DNA from 2 places in the Arthrobacter sp. NPDC056886 genome. Region 1 is predicted to be linked to the other one. Evidence: riboswitches for the same ligand, from Rfam matches in the RefSeq annotation. Region 1 holds a riboswitch; the other holds the start of a gene.
The links. A riboswitch is a leader RNA that binds a small molecule or an ion and turns the genes downstream of it on or off. The one in region 1 is predicted to bind thiamine pyrophosphate.

Region 1 (7,533 bases):
GCGGCTGGCTGCCGCCCTGGGGCGTCGTGCTGGTGGTGGACCAGTTCTCCTCGCTCATGCTGGTGGTGTCCTCGACCGTGAGCCTTGCGGTGCTGATCTACGCAACAGGACAGGGTATGGCCGACGGCGACCGGGACGCGCCAGTCTCGATCTTCCACCCGACGTACCTGATCCTCGTGGCCGGGGTGTCCAACGCTTTCCTCTCCGGAGACCTCTTCAACCTCTACGTCGGCTTTGAGATCCTGCTGACGGCCAGCTACGTGCTCATCACTCTCGGCGGAACGGGCCCGCGCATCCGGGCCGGCGTGACCTACGTGGTGGTTTCGGTTGTGTCCTCGGTGCTGTTCCTGATCGCGATCGCCATGATCTACGGCGCCACCGGAACCATCAACATGGCGGACCTCGCCATCAAGCTCGGGGACCTGGACCAGGGCACCCGGACGCTGCTGCACGTCATGCTGCTGGTGGCCTTCGGCATCAAGGCCGCCGTCTTCCCGCTGTCCTTCTGGCTCCCGGACTCCTATCCCACCGCACCGGCCCCGGTCACCGCGGTGTTTGCCGGGCTGCTGACCAAGGTGGGCGTCTACGCCATGGTCCGCACGGAGACGCTGCTGTTCCCGGGGGATGCGCTTAACGCCCCGCTCATGGTCGCGGCGCTGCTGACCATGGTGGTGGGCATCCTGGGCGCCCTGGCCCAAAGCGACATCAAGAGGCTCCTGTCCTTCACCCTGGTCAGCCACATTGGCTACATGGTATTCGGCCTGGCCATGTCCACGGTGGCCGGCCTGGGCGCCGCGGTGTTCTACGTGGCCCACCACATCACCATCCAGACCAGCCTGTTCCTGGTGACCGGCCTGATTGAACGCCGCGGCGGCAGCTCGTCCATGGACCGCGTGGCCGGGCTGGCCAAGCTCTCCCCGGTGCTGGGGGTCCTGTTCTTCGTCCCCGCCATGAACCTGGCCGGAATCCCGCCGTTCTCGGGTTTCCTGGGCAAGCTGGGGCTGCTTCAGGCAGGCGTCGAACTGGGCACGCCGCTGGCCTACGCCCTGGTGATCGGCGGCGTGCTGACCAGCCTGCTGACCCTGCTGGCCATCGCGAGGGTCTGGAACCGGGCGTTCTGGCGCAAGCCCGAGGACGCTGAGCACCCCGATCCGGTGCTCCTGGCGGCACCGGCGGATTCCGCCACCGGGGACCGGGCCGGGAAGACCAACGTGACCCTGCTGCCCCGCACCATGGTGGGCTCCACCCTGGGCCTGGTGGTCTTTGGCGTGGCCCTGACGGTCTTCGCCGGGCCGCTGTTCAGGGTGGCCGACCAGTCTGCCGAGGAGATGCTGGACAGGTCCTCGTACATCCAGGCTGTGCTGGGCGAGGACGCACCGGTGCCGCCCGTGCCTCCGGCGGCCCAGCCCGGGCAGGCCCAGCAGCAGGGCGGCGGCAAATGAACCGGAAAAGGATCTCGCTGCGCCAGGAGCTGCCGCTGCTGGTGTGGCTCGTTTTTGTCTGGGGTGCGCTGTGGCAGAACTTCAGCCCGGGCAATCTCCTCTTCGGGGCCCTGATCGCCGTGCTCGTGGCGCGCATCTTTTACCTGCCCCCGGTGGAGCTCGGCGGCCGCTTCAACGTGCTCCGCGCCGCGCCCTTCGCCCTTATCTTCCTAGGAAAGGTGGTCGCGGCAAGCTTCCAGGTCCTGTACCTCGCCGTGGTCCGCGGCCCCAACGTGGTCAGCGCCATCGTCGCCGTGCCGCTGCGGAGCCACTCCGACCTGCTGGTCACGGCCACCGGTCATGTGATCTCGCTGATTCCGGGATCCCTCGTGGTGGAGGTGGACAGGTCAACGTCCACGCTCTACATCCACGGCATCAACGTCCGCAATGCCGAGGACGCGGCCAAGCTGCGCAAGGAGGTCCGGGACACTGAGGCCGGGCTGATCAGGATCATGGGGACCAAAGACGAACTGTCCGCCCTTACACAGGAGACCGTCGCATGATGCAGACCGTCCTGACGGTGACCGCCGTCGTACTTTCCCTGGCCGCGGCGGGGGCGATCATCCGGATCGGGCGGGGCCCCTCGCTGCTGGACCGGGTGCTCGCCGCCGACGTGCTGCTGGCCATTTTCGGGGCGGCCCTGTGCATCGACATGGCCGTCAACCGGCACCTCAACAACCTGATGCTGCTCGTTGCGATTTCCCTCATCGGCTTCGTTGGCTCGGTCACCGTGGCCCGGTTCGTGGCTGAGCGGAGGGAGGGCATCCGTGAATCCTGAAACAGTGATCGATGCCGTCTCCGCCGTGTTCATGGTGGTCGGCGCGCTCATGTCCCTCGGCGCCGCGATCGGGCTGTTGCGGTTCCCGGACCTCATGAGCAGGATGCACGCCGCCACCAAGCCGCAGGTCCTGGGCCTGTTCCTGCTGCTGGCGGCCCTGGGCCTGCAGATGCGCACCTGGTGGGTGTGGCCCGTCCTGGTGGTGGCCTGGCTCTTCCAGCTGCTCACCGTCCCGGTGTCCGCCCACATGGTGGGCCGGGCCGGCTACCGGACCAAGCACCTGCACCCGGAGCTGCTGAGCTCCGACGAGCTTGAGGCCGTAGTCCAGAAGGCGGCCCAAAAGGCCGCCCAGCAGGCGGCCAACCACGGGGCGGACGACGACGCCGGCCGTTGAGCCCGTGCGGGGCTGACGGCGGCCGGCGCTGTCGGCCATACCGCGACCGGAGCCGCGGCTAGCCGAATCTGGTCAGACGATGTCCTGGGTCTTGGCGAAGCGGGTGATCGCGCGCTGGGTACCGCGGTTGGCGAGCACCTGGATGATGGCGCTGACCGATGCGGAGATCAGGGCGAACGTCAGGGCCGAGCGCAGCGTGGTGGGGACATCGTCGTCGTGGCCCGTGGGCGGCTTGTTGCCCGTGGACTTCTCCCAGATGGCGTCCACCAGCTTGGTGCCGGCAAAGCCGGCCACGAGGCTGATGCCGGTGCCGAGCAGCTTGATGACGATGTTCATTCTTCGGTCTCCTTGGGACGGGAACGGATTTCCCCTAGCCTAGCGTTCCGGTGTCAGGACCATCCGCAGGGCCTCGACCACGAGGTCGTGGTCCGCCTTCTGGGGCAGGCCGGACACGGTGACGACGGCGACGGCGCCCGTGCCGCGCACGTAAATCGGGAACGCCCCGCCGTGGGCGGCGAACTCCGTCTGATCCCACCAGGCGTTGTCTTCGATCCTTCCGCCGGCAGCCCGGGCCCGGAGGCCCACCAGCAGGGACGGGACCTCGTACCGCAGGGCGGTGCGCTTCTTGGCGTTGATCCAGCGCTCGTTGTCCGGCGTGGCGCCGTCCAGCGCGGCGTGGAAGAGCACCTGCTCGCCTTTGGTGATGTCGACGGCGATGGGCAGCGTGCGTTGCCTGCCCAGCTCGACCAGGAGGAGGCCCAGGTCCAGGGCGTCGTCCTTGCTGAACGACGCGAACTGGAGCGCCTCCATCTCGGCCAGCACGCGGCCGATGAGCGCCGCCAGTGACCCCGGCGGCTGCGGCTCGCCCGAGTCTGGGTCGTAGTCCCCGGAGGGACCATGTGTGGCTGGTGTCTGCGTCAAAATAATCCAGCTTTCCCGTAGGTGACGCGGCCGCCCGCTGGCGGGTCCGGGTGTCCGACACGTCGACTCTACCAAGCGGCTTTTCCCGGCCGCGGCGGCTGGCTCTGCCAGGTCCCCGATTGTGACGGCACAGCACTGAAAACCCGGCCGCCCGGGTGTAAACTGAGCCAGCCCACAAGGGCGAAATAATTTACGACAGGGGAGCGCCGCCGCCGGGCATCGCCGGAAAAATCCGGGGAAACCGTTGGTGGGCGCTGAGAGTGCGGACAGCCGCAGACCCTCGAACCTGATCCGGTTAGTACCGGCGCAAGGGAGTCGAGTTCTCAGGGTGCGCGGAGGGCGGCGGAAGCCGGCCGGCCGGAGCACCCTCCCCTCCTGTTCCTCAGGAGGACGACATGACAGATATTTCAGCGCAGCATGGTTCCGCCAGCCGTTCATCCGCCCGGCGCAACTACAGCTGGCGTGTGGTGGACATAGTGGTGGCCGCGTTGATCGCCGTTGCCGGCGGCGTCATCTTCTGGGCCTGGTCCCAGGGCGCGAACCTGATTTCGGCCCCCGTGAACGCGCTCTACCCGCCGCTGAGCGGACTCTACGCCGGCGGCTGGATGATCCCGGCGGTGCTGGGCATGCTCATCATCCGCAAGCCGGGCGCAGCGCTCTTTTGCGAAACCGTCGCGGCCACGGGCGAGCTCATCATGGGTTCGCAGTACGGCACCACGGTGCTGATCTCCGGCATCCTGCAGGGCCTCGGCGCGGAACTGGTCTTCGCGGCCTTCCTCTACAAGAAGTTCAACCTTCCGGTCTCGCTGCTGGCCGGAGCCGGCGCTGGCCTCTTCTGCGGCCTGAACGATTCCTTCCTGCCGTGGGGCTGGAACATCGCTTACGCGGCCGGTGACAAGCTCGCCTACATCGTCTTCACCACAATCTCGGGCGCAATTATTGCCGGCGGGCTGGCCTGGCTCGCCACCCGCGGCCTGGCCAAGACCGGAGTGCTGGCTTCCTTTGCCTCCCGCAAGGCCGCCACGGAGCCCGTGTTCTCCTGATCTCACATCCTGAACCTCTCACCCTGAATCCTGCAGAGAACCTATGAGATCTTCACCAGGCGTCCGGCCGGCCGCCGTCACGGCACGCGGCTGGGGCTGGCGGCATGCCGGACGGCCCCGGCCCGCAGTCAGCGGCCTTGACCTGGACATTCGGCCGGGGGAGCGCGTGCTTCTGCTGGGTCCCTCCGGCGCCGGCAAATCCACGCTGCTTCACGCCCTGGCCGGCGTGTTGGGCGACGGCGCGGCAGGCGCCTCCGGGACAGCCGGCGACGCCGAGGACGCTGACGAGACCGGAAGCCTGCTAATCGACGGCGCCCCGCCACGGGCGCAGCGCGGCCGCGCCGGGCTTGTGCAGCAGGACCCGGAAACCCAGGTGGTGCTTTCCCGGCTCGGCGACGACGTCGCCTTCGGGGCGGAGAACCTCGCCGTCCCGGCGGCGGAGATCTGGCCGCGCGTGCGCGAGGCGCTCGACGACGTCGGGCTGGGCCGGCTGCCGCTGGACCACCCGACCTCGGCCCTCTCCGGCGGACAAAAGCAGCGGCTGGCGCTCGCCGGGATCCTCGCGATGCGGCCGGGGCTGCTGCTGCTCGACGAGCCGACCGCCAACCTCGACCCCGCCGGCGTCCTGGAGGTCCGCGACGCCGTGGGCCGCTGCCTGGACAAGACCGGCGGCACCCTGGTGGTCGTGGAGCACCGGGTGGGGGTCTGGAAAGACCTGGTGGACAGGATTGTGGTGCTGCAGCCCGGCTCCGCCGCAGGCTCCGCGGCATTTAACTCCGCCGTACTCATTGACGGGCCGCCGGACCGGGTCCTGGCCGAGGCGCGGGACATGCTCATCGGTGCGGGCGTGTGGGTGCCGGGCCACGTCCCGGCGACCCGGACGCGGCGGCCGGCGCGGGACTTGGGGCAGCTCCTGCTCTCGGCCGACGGGCTCGCGGTGTCCCGCGAGCGGCCGCGGCGTGCCGGGCTGCGCGGCGGCTTCCGCACGATCGCGCCGCGCCCGGTCCAGGCCGGGGTTTCGGTCCAGGTCCGCGCCGGCGAGGCCCTGACCATTACCGGACCGAACGGCGCGGGGAAGTCCACCCTGGCGCTGACGCTGGCGGGTCTCCTGCGGCCCGTCGCCGGGACGGTCTCCGCCGCGCCGGAGCTCAGCGGTGGCGCCACTGGCCATGCCCCTGGCCGCGGAGGCAGCGCCGCCGGGACCGATCCGTACCGGTGGAAGGCTAAGCAGCTGATCGCCAGGATAGGCGCCGTGTTCCAGGAACCCGAGCACCAGTTCGTCACCGGCAGGGTCCTGGACGAGCTCATGTTCGGCCCCCGCCACCTCGGCTACGGCGAAGACCGCGTGGACGAGCTGCTGGAGCGGCTGCGGCTGACAGAGCTCGTGGACGCCAACCCCTACACGCTCTCCGGCGGCGAGAAGCGCCGCCTTTCGGTAGCCACGGTGCTGGCGGCGCACCCGCAGGTTCTGGTCCTGGACGAGCCTACCTTCGGCCAGGATGCCAACACCTGGGCCGAACTCGCCTCGTTCCTGTCCGAGCTCCTGGACGCCGGCACCGCCGTCGTCTCCGTGACGCACGACGCCGAATTCAGCGCCGTCCTCGGCGGCACCGAACTCCGCCTCCGGCCACGGGAAAGTGCAGCCGCTGTTCCCGGCCCGGAACTTGAGCTGCCGGAAGGGGCCTCGCCATGAGGGCCGCACTGAGCCTGCGCGGCAACCACGCGCTGCTGACCCGCGCCAACCCGCTCGCCAAGTTCACGGCGGTCACCCTGATCACGCTGGTCCTGGCGCTGTCCATTGACTGGGTCTCGGCGTCAGTGGCGCTGGCCTTCGAACTGCTGCTCCTGCCGCTGGCGGGGCTGACCCTGGCACTGCTGTGGCAGCGGGGCTGGCCGCTGATCCTCGCGGCGGCGCTGGGCGGGTGGAGCACCGCCATTCTGGCGCCCGACGCCGGCTCCATCCTGGTGGACGCCGGGATCTGGTCCATCAGCGCCGGCTCCCTGCAGCTGGGGATCGGGTTCATGCTCCGCGGGCTTGCCATCGCGCTGCCTGCGGTGCTGCTGATGAGCTGCACCGACCCCACAGACTTGGCCGACGCCCTCGCCCAGAACGCAAAACTGCCGCACCGGTTCGTCCTGGGCACATTGGCCGCCATGCGGCTGGTCGGGATCATGGCCGAGCAATGGCAGACGATCGGCATGGCCCGGCGGGCCCGCGGGGTGGGCTCGAGCGGCAACCCCTATCAGCGGTTCCGTGCCACCCTGGGCCAGAGTTTCGGCCTGCTGGTGCAGGCGATCCGGAGCGCCTCACGGCTCGCGGTGACCATGGAGGCCCGCGGCTTCGGCGGCGCCGCGCGAACCTGGGCCAGGCCGTCTACTTTCAGCGGACTCGACGCCTGGGTGCTGCTGGGCGGGCTCGGCATCGCGGCCGTCGCCGCCGCCGCCGCCATCGGTGCGGGCACCTGGAACCTCGTCTTCCTCACGCGCCAGTAGCCGGCGCCGCCACTGTCGGCGCAACTACCGACGCCACCGAGTCAACGCGCCATTGCGCACCGCAGTCCGCGGGTTATCGCATGATGCGGGTATCCCTGTGAGATTAACGGCATTCCGGCCGGAAAGCCGGGCGCCAATAGATCATCCGTGATATTTTCGGGACATGACTCAACCGACTGCTGAACATGTAGGCCTCCTGCTCCGCGAAGCCCGCGGGGCGAAGGGCTGGACCCAGGGACAACTCGCCGCCGAGCTGGGCACCAGCCAGAGCGCCATAGCCCGGATGGAACAGGGCAAGCAGAACCTGAGCCTGAAAATGATCCAGCGACTGGAGGCGATCGTCGGGCACAGCATCGTCAAGGTGGGCCGGCCCCAGATGACCCACCTCCGGGTAGAGGGCGGCCGCACGCTCGCCGGTGCGGT
Region 2 (7,533 bases), on a different contig from region 1:
GCTCAGGCGAACACCAGTCGCGACGCTGGCGTGCCGCACCGGCCGCCACCTGTAGATCCACTGAAAGAAGTGCACGGCGCGTGTTCAATTCACTCTCTGACCGGTTGACAGCAACCTTCAAGAATCTGCGTGGCAAAGGCCGCCTGACCGAGGCGGACGTTGACGCCACAGTCCGCGAGATCCGGCGTGCCCTCCTGGACGCCGATGTAGCCGTGCCCGTGGTCCGGGAGTTCACCGGCCGCGTGCGCGAGCGTGCCCTCGGCGCCGAAGTCTCCGGCGCGCTGAACCCGAGCCAGCAGATCGTGAAGATCGTCAACGAGGAACTTGTAGAGATCCTCGGCGGCGAGACCCGCCGGATCCGCCTCGCCAAGACCGGACCCACCATCATCATGCTGGCCGGCCTGCAGGGCGCCGGTAAGACCACCCTGGCCGGCAAGCTCTCCAAGTGGCTCAAGGCCCAGGGCCACAGCCCCATGCTGGTGGCCTGCGACCTCCAGCGCCCCAACGCCGTCACCCAGCTGCAGGTGGTCGGCCAGCGCGCCGGCGTGCCCGTGTTCGCCCCGCACCCGGGCGCCACGTCCACCGAGCTGGACCACCCTGCCGGGGACCCGGTCGCCGTCGCCCGTGCCGGCGTCGAGGAAGCCAAGCGCACCCTTCACGACGTCGTGATCGTGGACACCGCCGGCCGTCTCGGCATCGACGCCGAGATGATGGAGCAGGCGCGCCAGATCCGCCGCGCGATCGTCCCGAACGAAGTCCTGTACGTGATCGACTCCATGATCGGCCAGGACGCCGTCAACACGGCCATGGCGTTCGATGAGGGCGTCAACTTCACCGGCATCGTGCTCTCCAAGCTCGACGGCGACGCCCGCGGCGGTGCCGCGCTCTCCGTCACGTCGGTGACCGGCAAGCCGGTCATGTTCGCGTCCACCGGCGAAGGCCTGGACGACTTCGAGCTCTTCCACCCGGACCGCATGGCCTCGCGCATCCTGGACATGGGTGACGTCCTCACCCTGATCGAGCAGGCCGAGAAGTCCTGGGACAAGGATGAAGCCGCCCGGATGGCGAAGAAGTTCGCCGACCAGGAAGACTTCACCCTGGATGACTTCCTCGCCCAGATGCAGCAGATCCGCAACATGGGCTCCATGAAGAAAATGCTCATGATGATGCCGGGTGCGCAGAACATCCGCCAGCAGCTGGAACAGTTCGACGAGCGCGAGATCGACCGCGTCGAGGCCATTGTCCGGTCGATGACCCCGCACGAGCGCGTAGCCCCGAAGATCATCAACGGCTCCCGCCGGGCCCGCATTGCCCGCGGTTCCGGCGTGCACGTCTCCGAGGTCAACGGCCTGCTGGAGCGCTTTGCCCAGGCTCAGAAGATGATGAAGAAGATGGCCGCCGGCGGCGGAATGCCCGGCATGCCGGGGATGCCCGGCATGGGCGGCGGGGGCGGTGCCCGGAAGGGAGCCAAGTCCGCGCCCAAGAAGAAGGCCCGCTCCGGCAATCCGGCCAAGGCTGCGCAGGAACTGCGCGACGCCGAGGCCCGGCGGGCCGCCGGCCCCAAGCCGCTGCCCACCGGAGCGTCGTTCGGCCAGCAGGGCGGCGACTTCGATCCATCCCAGCTGAACCTGCCCAAGGGCTTCGACAAGTTCCTCGGCGGCAGCAAATAGCCGCACCTGCCGGGGGCCGCCGGGACTGTGTCGCGGCGGCAACAGCACCGAAGTGCCATAGGGTTAGACAATGTTCAAGCAGCGCGTAGTCTTCGTCCACGGGGATGGCAGCTTCGGTGCCGCCGCGTGGCCAAAGCAGCACGGCATGGCGCTGGACTACGACGCCCTGTTCCTGCGGCGGCACGGGTTTGACGCCGTCGCGGAACCGCTCGAATCCAACTTCGCCGCCGACGCCGCAATCGTGCTCGCGTCGCTGGCGGACGACGGCCGCGGCGAGGCCGGCGGCCACGTGGTGGCCCATTCGCAGGGCGCCATCGCCGCGATGATGGCCGCCGTCGAACGTCCCGACCTCGTCCAGTCGCTGACCCTGGTGGAACCGGCCTGCCTGTCCTTGACCGCGGAGCTCCCGGCCACCGCCGCGCACCGGGCGCTCATGCAGCCGCTCTTCGACGTCCGGCACAACCTCAGCGACGACGACTTCCAGCGGGAGTTCATCCGCCGCGCGTTTGCGGCGGACGCCCCCGGGGCCACGACGCCGGAGGCCCTCCGGGCTGCGCGCCGGCTCCGCCTGCAGGCGCCGCCGTGGGAGGCCCCGCTGCAGATCGTGCCGGGCGTGCCGACGCTGGTCCTGACCGGGGGCTGGGAACCGCTGTATGAGGAAATCGCCGGCTACCTGCGCGAGACCGGTGCCCTGCACCGCACGGCGCCGGGAGGGCACCGGCCCCAGGATTCAACCGAGGGGGACCGGGCCATCCGCTCGTACATCGCCGAGGTCAGCCGCCACCAGCACGCCCGGGCGTCCTAGAAGCTGCCCTAGAAGGCTGCGGGGCCTCCCACCGCGGGCTCCGGCAGGTAGACCTTGCCGCCCGAGGCAAGGAACTCATTGCTCTTCGCCCGCATTCCGGCCGCCATCTGCGCCAGGGCCGCCTGCGAATCAGCTGAACCGTATTCGTCCCGGATGTCCTGGCTGATCCGCATGGAACAGAACTTGGGCCCGCACATCGAACAGAAGTGGGCCGTCTTGGCAGGCTCCGCGGGCAGCGTCTCATCGTGGAAGGCCTCGGCCGTCACCGGGTCCAGGGACAGCGCGAACTGGTCCCGCCAGCGGAACTCAAACCGCGCCTTGGACAGGGCATCGTCGCGTTCGTGGGCGCCCGGGTGGCCCTTGGCGAGGTCGGCGGCGTGGGCCGCGATCTTGTAGGTGATCACGCCCGTCTTCACGTCGTCCTTGTTCGGCAGGCCGAGGTGTTCCTTGGGCGTGACGTAGCAGAGCATGGCGGTGCCGTAACGGGCAATCTCCGTGGCGCCGATCGCCGAGGTGATGTGGTCATACCCCGGTGCGATATCGGTGACCAGCGGCCCGAGCGTGTAGAACGGGGCGCCCTTGCAGAGTTCCTGCTGGCGCTCCACGTTTTCCCGGACCAGGTGGAACGGCACGTGCCCGGGACCCTCCACCATGACCTGCACATCGAACTCCCAGGCCCGCTGCGTGAGCTCGGCCAGGGTGTCCAGCTCGGCGAACTGCGCCGCGTCGTTGGCGTCCGCCGTCGCGCCGGGCCGCAGCCCGTCACCCAGGGAGAACGCGACGTCGTACTTCGCGAAAATCTCGCACAGCTCGTCGAAGTGGGTGTACAGGAAGTTCTCCTGGTGGTGCGCCAGGCACCAGCCGGCCATGATGGCACCGCCGCGGGACACGATGCCGGTGACCCGGTTGGCCGTCAGCGGTACATAGCGCAGCAGCACCCCGGCGTGGATGGTCATGTAGTCCACGCCCTGCTCGCACTGTTCGATCACGGTGTCCCGGAAGATCTCCCAGGTCAGGGCGTTCGCCTCGCCGTTGACCTTCTCCAGCGCCTGGTAGATGGGGACCGTGCCGATGGGGACGGGGGAGTTGCGGATGATCCACTCGCGCGTCGTGTGGATGTCGTCCCCGGTGGAGAGGTCCATGACGGTGTCCGCGCCCCATTGTGTGGCCCACTGGAGTTTGTCGACCTCCTCGGCGATGGAGCTGGTCACGGCGGAGTTGCCGATATTGGCGTTGATCTTCACCAGGAACGCCTTGCCGATGATCATCGGCTCGGATTCGGGGTGGTTGACGTTGTTGGGAATGATCGCCCGGCCCGCGGCCACCTCGCTGCGCACCAGCTCCACGTCGCAGTTCTCGCGCAGTGCGACGAACCGCATCTCCTGGGTGATGACACCGTCCCGGGCGTAGCGCATCTGCGTGACGGTCTTGCCCTCGACCGCGCGGCGGGGCACCGGGCGTCCGCCCCGCCACTCGGCCGACGCCGCACCCCGGCGCACCGCCGACTTGCCGTCGTCGAGCAGCTCCCGTTCCCGGCCGGCGTAGGTTTCGGTGTCCGCCCTGGCCTCGATCCAGGGCGCCCGGAACGGTTCGAGCCCGCGGACCGGCTCGCTGCCCGGGCCGGCCGTGCGGTAGACCCGGAACGGAGCGTTCTGGGCGCCGCCCGGTGAGGGTTCCAGCGCAATCTCGGTCACCGGGACTCGGATGCCATGGTCCGGGTCTGTGGTGAAGGCCAGCGAGTGGGACTTCAGCGACCGCGTGGCGGCTGCTGATTCGTTGTGGGCTGACTGGATGTGGACAGGGCTGTGCTGCGTCAATTGGGTATTCACGAAAAATACTCACTTCCTTCGCCGGCATTACCCGGACAGGTTCAACGGTCGCAGGCTGCGTCAGCCCGATCTCAGCCCCTGCAAGGGCACCCGTGTGGTCGTAGACGAAGCTACCACGCACCTGTTGACGGCTGTCGAGTATGACGCGGCCGGCGGACCTACGTGGGACTAGGCTTTAGGCCATGACCGGCATCATCGAGTTCAGCGGCCCCATCCTCACGGCGGCGGACCAGGAACGCCGCGGGCTCTGGTCGGTGGATGGCCTGCTGACCTTCCGCCGTCCGGCCGCCGCCCCGGACCTTGTGCTGGACGGCTGGGTGATATCCGGGCTCGTGGACGCCCACTGCCATATCGGCTTGGGCCCGGGCGGGGACGTTTCCGAGGCCACCGCGGAATCCCAGGCTCTGGCGGACCGCGACGCCGGGACGCTGCTGGTCCGCGACGCCGGCGCGGTCCACGACACCCGTTGGCTCCAGCAGCGCGCGGACCTTCCCCGGATCATCCGCTCCGGCCGGCACCTCGCCAGGACCCGGCGCTACCTGCCGGGCCTGGCCGTGGAGGTGGAACCCGAGGATCTCGTCGAGGCGGTGCGCAAGCAGGCCCGCGCAGGCGATGGCTGGGTCAAGCTCGTGGGGGACTGGATCGACCGCGACGCTGGCGACCTCGCCGCCAGCTTTCCCGCCCGGACGGTCAAGGACGCCGTTCAGGCCGCCCACGACGAAGGGGCCCGCGTCACCGCCCACTGCTTCGCCGAAGACACCCTGGATGACATGCTCGACGCCGGGATCGACTGCATCGAGCACGCCACCGGGCTGCTGCCCCGGCACCTGCCGCGCTTCCTCGAACAGGGCGTCCCAATTGTGCCCACCCTGATCAACATCGCCACGTTCCCGGACATCGCCGCCCGGGCGGAGGCCAAGTTCCCCCGCTACGCCGCCCACATGCGCTCGCTGTGGGAGCGGCGGGCGGAGCGGGTCCTCGAAGCCCGCGAGGCGGGGGTGGCCATCTATGCCGGCACCGACGCCGGCAGCGTGATCAGCCACGGCCGGATCGTGGACGAGATCCAGGCCCTGCACGCCGCAGGCCTTCCCGCCGCAGCCGCTCTCGACGCCGCCTGCTGGTCCGCGCGGACGTGGCTCGGCGCGGAGTCCATCGGTGAAGGGGCGAGCGCGGATGTCCTGGTCGCCGCCGAAGATCCGCGGAGCCGGCCGGCCACGCTCCGCCACCTCAGGCACATCGTGCTGCGCGGGCTGCCGGTGAACAGGCAACCAGCCGGCCATTAGGAATAAATTGAAGCTTCAAGTAATTTACTTCTATGCAGAGTCACCGAAAGCCGGTGGCTACAGAACCCACGGAGCGTTTCAATGACCGCAGAAGCCAGCACCCAGGACCTCCTTCCTGCCGAACTCACCATGGGCACTGTGATGCTCAAGGTCGGTGACATGAAGCTCATGACCGACTACTACCATCGGGCGCTCGGACTGGAGACGGTGGCCGAGCAGGACGGCGGGCTCTACCTTGGCCGCCAGCAGAAGCCGCTGGTCCACCTGGCACCCGCGCCTGGCTTGAATCTTCCGTCCCGCGGCGAGGCTGGGCTATTCCATACCGCCCTCCTCTTCGAGGACCAGCCCTCCCTGGCGGCCACCATTGCCAGCGCGGCCCAGTATGAGCCCCAGTCCTTCACCGGCAGTGCGGACCACCTCGTCAGTGAGGCCTTCTACTTCAACGACCCCGAAGGCAACGGCATCGAGCTGTATTGGGACCGGCCGCGGGAGGCCTGGTCCTGGGAGGGCAAGAACGTCGTCATGGACAGCCTCGCCCTGCCGCCGCAGCGCTACCTGCAGCAGTACCTGACCGAGGAGTCCGTGACCGGGCAGCGCCAGGCTGCCGCCGGCGTCGGGCACATCCACCTGCAGGTGGGCGACGTCCAGTCGGCGCATGAGTTCTACGTCGGCACGCTCGGCTTCGAGAAGACCGCGGGCTGGCATGGCCAGGCGCTGTTCGTCTCGGCCGGCGGCTACCACCACCACATGGCCATGAACGTCTGGAACAGCCGCGGCGCGGGCCCCCGGCGCGACACGCTGGGCCTGGGTGAGGTCCTCATCGAAGTGCCGTCCGCTGACGACGTCGCGGCCCTGGCCGACCGGCTCAAGGTCGCCGGCGTCGACTCGCACCACACCGGCGCCGAGCTGCGCTTCGAGGACCCATGGCGCAACCGGATCCGTGTCGCCGTGCGCTAAGGCCGAGGCTTGAGGGACATGTCCATTGGCCGCGGCGACCAGTGGACATAGCGCCTATATGTCCGTTGGTCGCCGCCAGCGGAGGGCATGTCCGCGGCGAGGGCATGTCCCCAGTCCGGGCCGGTCCGGGCGCGTGGCCGGGCCTGAGGTGGACATGTCCCCATGTGGCTGCCAGGGCCACCGGACATGTCCATTTGCCGGGCCCGGGACTGGACATAGCGCCTATATGTCCATCGGTGGCCGCCAGAAGAGGGCATGTCCGCGGGGGGAAGTGGCGCGGGATGGCCGGGCCTGAGGTGGACATGTCCCCATGTGGCTGACAGGGCCGCCGGACATGTCCATTTGCGGCGCCTGGGAGTGGACATAGCGCCTATATGTCCGTTGGTCGCCGCCAGGAGAGGGCATGTCCGCGGGGAGGTGGCGCGGGATGGCCGGGCCGAAGCGCGCTAGGCTGAGGCGACGTGCGAAAACAGCGGTCCGCGTACCGCCGAACCTTAAGGACTAGCTGCATGGGATTCACCGAACTCTTTGTGTCCACCCACGAAGAAGCCCTCAAGCGCGCCGGCGCACTCCAAGGCGGCGGCCCGGCCGCACCGGGGGCCGTCCGGATCCCGGATATCAGTGACTTCGAGGTGGAGCGGCTGGGAGACCTCGCAGGAGTGGCCGTGCACGCGCCGGGCGCGGATTATGAGCTGGCCATGGTTGACGTGGCCAGCGACTCCCTGCTCGGCGTCCCCGCCGCGATGGTCCGCACGCTGGCGGAACTGCTCACCTATGAAACCGAGGGGGAGGGCGACGTCCTTGAGGACGTCGCGGCCAACTGGGCCGCCGAGGAGGACATGCCCTTCGGCCCGGACGAGGCGCGCGGCTATGTCCGCCGGATCGCCGAGCTCGCCGCCGGAGTGGACCCCGCCACCAGGTCTGGCCTCTACGTCTGGACGTCCTGACCGGCGCGCACAGCCCTGTCTGTCGACCTGTCCAGGCCGCGC

Region 2: it holds a riboswitch for thiamine pyrophosphate, as region 1 does, so the genes downstream of both, thiC (phosphomethylpyrimidine synthase ThiC) here and ACFRJ8_RS09580 (ECF transporter S component) in region 1, are expected to answer to the same signal.

What each region holds. Positions count from the first base shown of each region.
Region 1 is NZ_JBHUBT010000004.1:309,302-316,834, reverse strand. Features, by position in the region: gene ACFRJ8_RS09610 (Na+/H+ antiporter subunit D) at 1-1,442, shown strand, start outside; gene ACFRJ8_RS09605 (Na+/H+ antiporter subunit E) at 1,439-1,984, shown strand; gene ACFRJ8_RS09600 (monovalent cation/H+ antiporter complex subunit F) at 1,981-2,259, shown strand; gene mnhG (monovalent cation/H(+) antiporter subunit G) at 2,249-2,653, shown strand; gene ACFRJ8_RS09590 (DUF4235 domain-containing protein) at 2,726-2,989, opposite strand; gene ACFRJ8_RS09585 (heme-degrading domain-containing protein) at 3,029-3,574, opposite strand; TPP riboswitch at 3,762-3,905, shown strand; gene ACFRJ8_RS09580 (ECF transporter S component) at 3,970-4,617, shown strand; gene ACFRJ8_RS09575 (ABC transporter ATP-binding protein) at 4,661-6,310, shown strand; gene ACFRJ8_RS09570 (energy-coupling factor transporter transmembrane component T family protein) at 6,307-7,110, shown strand; gene ACFRJ8_RS09565 (UDP-N-acetylglucosamine 1-carboxyvinyltransferase) at 7,274-7,533, shown strand, end outside.
Region 2 is NZ_JBHUBT010000002.1:378,481-386,013, reverse strand. Features, by position in the region: gene ffh (signal recognition particle protein) at 81-1,670, shown strand; gene ACFRJ8_RS04955 (alpha/beta fold hydrolase) at 1,741-2,475, shown strand; gene thiC (phosphomethylpyrimidine synthase ThiC) at 2,484-4,304, opposite strand; TPP riboswitch at 4,301-4,408, opposite strand; gene ACFRJ8_RS04945 (amidohydrolase family protein) at 4,487-5,587, shown strand; gene ACFRJ8_RS04940 (VOC family protein) at 5,669-6,544, shown strand; gene ACFRJ8_RS04935 (hypothetical protein) at 7,054-7,491, shown strand.